DNA from 2 places in the Paenibacillus sp. MMS20-IR301 genome. Region 1 is predicted to be linked to the other one. Evidence: riboswitches for the same ligand, from Rfam matches in the RefSeq annotation. Region 1 holds a riboswitch; the other holds the start of a gene.
The links. A riboswitch is a leader RNA that binds a small molecule or an ion and turns the genes downstream of it on or off. The one in region 1 is predicted to bind cyclic di-GMP.
Positions count from the first base shown of each region.

Region 1 (4,124 bases):
GATGAGTGTGGCGATTCCTATGAACTGGTTTTCGTGAATGACGGAAGCCGGGACCGTACAGCTGAGATTATGCGCGGAATCAGTAACAGGGATGAGCATGTCAGACTGATTGACTTTTCCCGTAATTTCGGCCATCAGGTGGCGATTACTGCTGGTATGGATTACGCTGAAGGCCAGGCTGTTGTAGTCATTGATGCGGATCTTCAGGATCCTCCGGAAGTCATTCTGCAGATGATTGCGAAGTGGAAAGAGGGCTACGATGTTGTTTACGCCAAGCGCCTGAAACGGCACGGGGAGACTTTCTTCAAAAAAGCCACTGCAAAAATCTTCTACCGCCTGCTGAGCAGCATGACCAGTGTAGAGATCCCTACGGATACCGGTGACTTCCGGCTGATTGACCGTAAAGTCTGTGATGTGCTGCGCGGCCTGAAGGAGAAAAACCGGTACGTCCGGGGACTGGTGAGCTGGGTCGGGTTCCGCCAGACGATGGTGGAATATGTGCGTGAGGAGCGCTTCGCCGGGGAAACGAAATACCCGCTGAAGAAAATGATCCGCTTTGCGCTCGACGGAATCACTTCCTTTTCTCATAAACCGCTCAAGATTGCGTCGTATATCGGTTTCTTCTTGTCCTTCTCCAGTTTCCTTTATCTGATCTTTGTATTATTCCAGAAGCTCTTTACCTCCTGGACGGTAGCGGGCTGGGCTTCCATAGTAGGGGTGAATCTGCTCTTTAACGGGATTGTGCTGATGCTGCTGGGAGTAATCGGTGAATATATCGGGCGGATTTATGATGAATCCAAGGACAGACCGCTCTATATCGTACGCGAGACCAAAGGATACGACAATGAGGAAGCCGTAGATACCCGGAAGGAAAGCGATTATGCCAGATAAGCTTTGGAGTGCAGGGTTTATCCAGTTCCTGAAATTCAACGCCGTCGGCCTGCTGAATACGCTGATTGATTTCGCCGTATTTACGCTGCTGCATGCATTAGGGATGCTGAACACCCCTGCACAGATTATTTCCTACAGCGCCGGTACAGCCAACAGCTTTTTCTGGAATAAAAAAGTGACCTTTCGTGACACGGACCGGGGCAGCAAAAACAGCTTTGACCGGATGCAGCTTGTCAAATTTATTGTGCTGAATCTGGCCGTCCTGGGGATTTCGGTGCTGCTGATACATCTGCTGACTGAAACATTTGGTATTCAGGTTCTTATAGCGAAGGTGCTTGTTACGTTTGTTACGGTAATCATCAATTTTTTTGGCAACCGTAAATGGGTGTTTTGAGCTAATATATTATAGATCTTTATTACGGAGGCGATTATCATGCGGAAGTTATCCTATTTGATTATACTTGCCGGGGTTCTGGTTATGCTCTATCCCAAAGGAAGCGAATGGTACAATGACCGTCAGCAGCAGAAGCTGCTGGAAGAGGCCGAGCAGGCTTATAGTGAAATCACTCCGGCGGATACTAATCCGGATACGAATTTGAGTGAGTCCTACGCCGAGGTTACCCAGCTGCTGGCAGATGAATCTGCCCAGGAAGAGGCTGCGCCTACAGCAGCTCCTGAAATTGAACTCGGCGGAAAAATAACCGCCATCATCCAGATTGACAGTATTGATCTGAAGCTGCCTGTCCTTGAAGGTGCGACCAAGGCCAATATGAAGCATGCTGCTGCGCACATGAAGGAGACGGCAGCAATCGGCTCAGTTGGCAATGCTGCAATTGCAGCCCATAGAGCAAGAACAGCGGGAAGGCTGTTCAATAGATTAAATGAAGTAGGCATTGGTGACGATATCATTATTACAACAAGCGGGCAGAAGTACGAATATGTAGTATATGATGTTTCTGTCGTGGAGCCTACCGATGTATCGGTGCTTGAGGGGAATAAAGAGGATAAGATTCTTACCCTCATTACTTGTGATCCGCTGGTGAACCCGACGCACCGGCTGATTATCCATGCCAAATTAACCTGATTCATCTGCCTTGATGACAGCAACAGACAAAAACCTAAAAAAACTATTAAATTTTTATGTAAATCTAGTAATTTAGGTCTTGATAATAGAAATAGATATGGTAAGATGTAACTATCAAAGCTAATACACGATAACGGCAAACCTATCGAAAGGTAGGGACGCAAAGCTAAAGGGCCTTCCCGTAAGGATGGCAGCCAGCTACCGAATGAAGAAGCTTTTTTTGTTTGTTCTTTATGTAAATCTATTGATTTTTTGGTAGAATTTAGAGCAGATAAAGCTTATACGATAACGGCAAACCTATCGAAAGGTAGGGACGCAAAGCTAAAGGGCCTTCCCGTAAGGATGGCAGCCAGCTACCGAAAGGGGTTTTATCAATGAAAAAGTTCTATATGATGTTAGTTACATTGTTCGTATTGGTTACAACGGTGCAGGTTGGTACAGTCCAAGCGGCTGAGGCAGATACAAGCTGGTTAAAAGTCGGACAATTGGATCAAGGCGTTGTCGGCGTTTCCTATAATGTTCCTAAAGACAAGAAGATCAAAGTCATGATTACTAAAGACAGCACTAGCTACACTTACAACCTGTATGCTTCCAAACCAAGTGAGACTTTCCCGTTGCAACAAGGTAACGGCACTTACAAGGTTTCCGTGCTTGAGAATACTACCGGTAACAAATATAAAGTAGTTTCTTCCGATACAGTAGATCTTAACCTGAGCGACACTAACGCTGTATACCTGAGCTCTGTTCAGAATGTTAAATGGAATTCTACTGATAAGGCAGTCCTGAAAGCAGCACAATTGACACAAGGTCTGACTACAGATGAAGCTAAAGTGAAAGCTATCTATGACTATGTTGTTGCTAACGTGAAATATGATTACACATTGGCTGCTAATGTATCTACTGATTACATTCCTAATAACGATAACACTCTGGCAACCCTTAAAGGGATCTGCTACGATTACGCTTCCCTGTTTGCTACTATGCTTCGCAGCGAAGGTATCCCAACTAAACTGGTTATGGGGAACACAAGTTATGTTTCTTCCTACCACGCTTGGAATGAAGTGCTGCTTAACGGCAAATGGGTAATTATTGATACTACTGTTGATGCAGGTCTGGCTAAGAACAGCAAAACTTCTGATCTGGTTAAAGTAGCAAGCAAATATACTGCAGCTAAGTTCTACTAAGAATAGCTGTACTCATACAATTGATAGATTTATTCGCGAATAACCCGCTTAATTATTAAGCGGGTTATTTTTATTTTGCTAAAGGGTTGCTTTTTAGTAGAGAGATAGGTTATTATAAATGAGCGTTGTTGGAGCGGGAAAGTTGATTTGGAAATGACTTAAAAAAGTGGTTTCAAAAAAAGACTTGCTTTACTCGAACGAACGTGATATATTATAAGAGTTGCTGGTGACGAGATAATCGCCGCTGACAACGAGTTTGATCTTTGAAAACTGAACAACGAGTGAGTATCGGAATTCACTTATGTGATTCCAAAACAGAGAATGTAAATTCTCGTCAGATGTTTCAAAATGAGCAATCGCTCTTTTCAATACAAATTGGAGAGTTTGATCCTGGCTCAGGACGAACGCTGGCGGCGTGCCTAATACATGCAAGTCGAGCGGAGTATTTCCTTCGGGAAATGCTTAGCGGCGGACGGGTGAGTAACACGTAGGCAACCTGCCCTCAAGACTGGGATAACTACCGGAAACGGTAGCTAATACCGGATAATTTCTTTTTTCTCATGGGAGAAGAATGAAAGGCGGAGCAATCTGCCGCTTGAGGATGGGCCTGCGGCGCATTAGCTAGTTGGTGAGGTAACGGCTCACCAAGGCGACGATGCGTAGCCGACCTGAGAGGGTGAACGGCCACACTGGGACTGAGACACGGCCCAGACTCCTACGGGAGGCAGCAGTAGGGAATCTTCCGCAATGGGCGAAAGCCTGACGGAGCAACGCCGCGTGAGTGATGAAGGTTTTCGGATCGTAAAGCTCTGTTGCCAGGGAAGAACGTCCGGTAGAGTAACTGCTACCGGAGTGACGGTACCTGAGAAGAAAGCCCCGGCTAACTACGTGCCAGCAGCCGCGGTAATACGTAGGGGGCAAGCGTTGTCCGGAATTATTGGGCGTAAAGCGCGCGCAGGCGGTCA
Region 1 covers NZ_CP135275.1:5,092,066-5,096,189, reverse strand. The annotation lists gene LOS79_RS21725 (glycosyltransferase family 2 protein) at 1-891, shown strand, start outside; gene LOS79_RS21720 (GtrA family protein) at 881-1,285, shown strand; gene LOS79_RS21715 (class D sortase) at 1,325-1,975, shown strand; cyclic di-GMP riboswitch class I at 2,101-2,181, shown strand; cyclic di-GMP riboswitch class I at 2,256-2,336, shown strand; gene LOS79_RS21710 (transglutaminase-like domain-containing protein) at 2,350-3,159, shown strand; rRNA gene LOS79_RS21705 (16S ribosomal RNA) at 3,532-4,124, shown strand, end outside.

Region 2 (4,124 bases), 2.0 Mb from region 1:
ACAAGTCCTTGACCGGTATTGTTCTGAGCATTCCACTTATCGACGAGCAGCTGATTATCTACCCATAGCCGGACCCCGCCGCCGGTATTAACAGAGAAGGTATATAGACCGGAATACTTAGGCTGTACTTGCCCGGTCCATCTGACTGAGAAATGCTGATTGGCAATACCGGATACCGGAAGCACTGGTTGTCCCGACAAGAAGACGGACTCATCCAGCTTCACAGCTTTTTGCCCGGTAAAGTTGTTGCCGCTGAAATATTCCGCTTTCAGACCCGATAGGACATATTTCAGCAGGGTCTGCCCTTCCGTACCATTTCCTGTATGAATCTGCGGTCTTTGATTGGTAATCAGATTGCCGCCTACAGCAAACAAGCCTCCCGTAGTAATATTCAAATTATTATTTACACTGACGTTATCACGAACAAACAAATCGCCTTTCTTAACATTCAGATTAGCTAATAGATTATTAGAGACGATCTCTCCTGCCGACATCTCTTCTTCTATGTTCATGGTTACATTAGTGTTGATATTCATATTGCCCTGTACCAGTACACGTTTGGCCTCAATCTGAAGGGTTCCTCCGTTATAAGTCAGTGAGCCGGCATACAGTTCATTATCCACATGGAACTTTAAGTTATTATTCAGTTGAAAAGCCCCCTGTACCCACAGATTTCCATCCGGTACAGTATTGCTGCTATTCATGATTTGAACAGTCAAGGGTGCATTCGCATTAAGCCCGCCGCGCAGAATTAATGATCCATAGACTGTGATAGTTAAATTCTGATTCGAATTGATCCCGTCAACGATGAGGATTACCGGCTTATCCGGACTTCCGAAGGTAACGCTCGCTTCCAGATTTAAGTGTCCGGATCTGATGACAGCAGGACTCTGTGTTTCTGAGAGAATCTTCTGCTGTATAGCAGCAGCATCTGATCCGTTCACCACAGTTGCAGCATGCTCATACTGCTGTACCTGCTCGCTGATGCCTGCAACCTGTTCACTCATGTGCCGGGAGATTTCTTCCCGTAATCCATTTACATATGTATACGGCGGTGCACTATGTACATTTATCATTGTGCCGGACATTAGAACCTTGTTCCCGGCAATCTTGTTCTGCTCAGCGGGAAGTCCGATCCTCGGAGGTGAAATTACCGGAGTAAACATATTCACCAGTGTAATCTCTACCGTATTCAGTGCCGTCTCTACATCTGGACCGTCAATCTGGCTCACTGTAAGTTTCCCGTCTGTGACTGTTACAATCTTTGACCGGGTCGCATGCTCTCCAGCCTTCAGGTTCATATCGCTCCAAAATTCCGTTCCTTCCACAGCAAGTGCATTCTTACTGTCATATACAGCATCCCCTACTGTTACAGCTACTTCATAATTACCGTTATCCACCTGAATCTCCCACTCTCCACCAGGGCTGATTCGCGTTAACGTGTCATGAATATTGTCACTGTATGTACTTTCTGTTGCAGATACGTTGTTATATGAATCCCGGTATGTACTTCTTGTTACTGTTGCCGTAGTGTGATCCTTATTCCAGCCATACTCATGACCATTCCTTGCAGCATAGATGTCCCCATAGTCAGCTATATATCCCGCAGGAACTGAACCATGAAGGGGCTGAAAATGAATTTTCAATGTATCCCCCTGAGCCAAAACTTTCATTGCTGTCCCCCCTATGAAGGACGTCCCCAGCTGGCTTACCAGCAGCAGACACAGCAGCTTAACCAGAAATTTTTTGTTCCTGCCCATAAATTCCCTCCACTCCATTCTTCAAACAAAAAAACGCAAAAAAACCACCGGAAAAAGCGGCCCGGCTGCCATAATCCAGCATCGTGAGATGCAGTAATGTAAGGCCCGTGGCTTTGCGTCCCTGACTTTCGTACAGGTTTGCCTTTGGTAATTCAAATAGTCTTTATTGCGAATAACATTACATAACTCTATATACAATCTATTCTCTGCATGGTAATAATACCCTAAAGTTATAAAGGAAGATATCGTCGTTATTGTGAACATTGTCGTATTTTATCTATTTTTTCAATAAAAACATGAAAACTTACGAAAAACGGATGCAAAACCCGGGAATTTCGCATGTTATGCAGAAGTGCGCATATTTCCATTTCAAAATTGGTCTCTTCAAAACCCTGCTGCTCCATAAAAAAACCTCCCGAATTTGTGCTGAGCATCAACACAATTTCAGGAGGTAATTTATCATTGTATAACATTAATTTCAGAAGTTGTCGAACTTGCCTATCAGCAAGGCTCCGCTGCCGGATTGCCCGCCTCTTCCTTCGTACGGAACGACGAACCACAGCCGCAGGTGGCGCTGGCGTTCGGGTTATTGATGGTGAAGCCGCCCGTCATGCCCGATTCCTCGAAGTCGATCTCAAGGCCGTTCAGGTAACGGATATCATCTTTACTTACGATAACCTTAAGGCCTGCAACATCCATGTACACATCCTGCTCAGTCTCGTTGTCGTCGAAGCCCATAGCGTAGGAGAAGCCGCTGCAGCCCCCCTCTGTTACGCCCAGGCGGAGAAACATATCCGGCACTTCCTGTTCAGCCAGCATAGCTTTCAATTGTACTGCTGCAGTATCACTGATTGTAATCATGATTGTCCTCCTCTAATTGAAATGGTTCAGCCTCTTCTAACGCCCTTGTATCAAGCAGCCTTCAGGCTGTAAGTAACAATCTAACGATTCAGCTAAGAAACGGGTAAATATGAGGTATATCCTAGCTTTATTCTGATTTAAACTAAGTATACTCCACTATTCCCTTACCCTCAAGTCACAAACACTCTCCGGATTTGCGCTTTACAGCGGATTATCCTGTCTTTGCCAGCGGTTGCTCACCCCCCGGGAGAGGTTTATAATAGGTAAAGCGCTATACGCAAAAATTCGGAAATTTGTCACGGAGACCGTTTCCGGCTTAGTTTTTAGCACAAGATTCTGCGATGCATTCGCCTCGCCTACCTTCAGGAGGAAATCATATGTCTACTATTATAACACCACACATGGATGCCCGGATGGCGAACATCATTGAGAAGGTCCGCGGCGGAGAAAGATTAAATTTGGAAGATGGCGTTTATTTATATGAGAGCAACGATTTGTTAACGATCGGACAGCTGGCGGGAGAGGTTAACCAGCGTAAAAACGGCAATAAAGTTTATTTTATTGAAAATATGAGCCTCTACTTCACCAATGTCTGCGAATCCCGCTGCGCCTTCTGCAATTTCCGCAAGGATGAGGGCGAAGAAGGCGCCTATACCCTTTCCGGCCAGGAAATGGTGCAATATGTCGAGCAGCATATCCATCCCGGCGTGCGGGAGTTCCATATTGTCGGGGGTCATAATGATCATGTACCCTTCCAGTATTATGTTGATTCACTAAGAGCCTTACATGAGCGCTTCCCTGAAGTTACGCTTAAGGCTTATACTGCCGCTGAAATCGACTTCTTCACCCGCATCAGCGGGCTCAGCATCCGCGAGGTGCTGGAGCAGCTGCGCGCTGCCGGACTGAAGACACTCACCGGAGGCGGGGCTGAGATCCTGTCTGACCAGTACCGCAAAAAAATGCGTGTCGACAAAGCGAATGTCGAGGAATATCTGGAGGTTCACCGGACAGCGCATCAGATGGGGATGAAGACCCATACCACGATGCTGTACGGCTCCATTGAGTCCCGCGAGGACCGCATCCGCCATATGCTGCAAATCCGCGAGCTGCAGGACGAAACAGGCGGGTTCATGGTGTTCATTCCGCTCTCCATGCAGCCTAAGAACAAGAATGCAGGCATTATGCGCCGCAACTCTGCTTATGAGGATCTGAAGACCATTGCGGTCAGCCGTTTAATGCTGGATAATTTCGACCATATTAAAGCTTACTTCATTAATATCGGAGCACAGCTGACCCAGGTGGCGCTTAGCTTCGGGGCATCGGATGTGCACGGCACCATTCTGAAGGAACGGATCAGCCACGCTGCAGGCGCATTGACACCGGAAGGACTGACCCGTGAAGAGCTGATCTGGCTTGTCAAAGGAGCGGGACGGATTCCGGTAGAACGCGATACCTTCTACAACGAAATTAAAGTATACGAATAATTAATACTGCTTCAAGGAC
Region 2 covers NZ_CP135275.1:7,139,121-7,143,244, reverse strand. The annotation lists gene LOS79_RS30720 (fibronectin type III domain-containing protein) at 1-1,760, opposite strand, end outside; cyclic di-GMP riboswitch class I at 1,813-1,913, opposite strand; gene LOS79_RS30715 (HesB/IscA family protein) at 2,262-2,621, opposite strand; gene mqnE (aminofutalosine synthase MqnE) at 2,999-4,105, shown strand.
Region 2: another riboswitch for cyclic di-GMP. It lies ahead of LOS79_RS30720 (fibronectin type III domain-containing protein); the one in region 1 lies ahead of LOS79_RS21710 (transglutaminase-like domain-containing protein).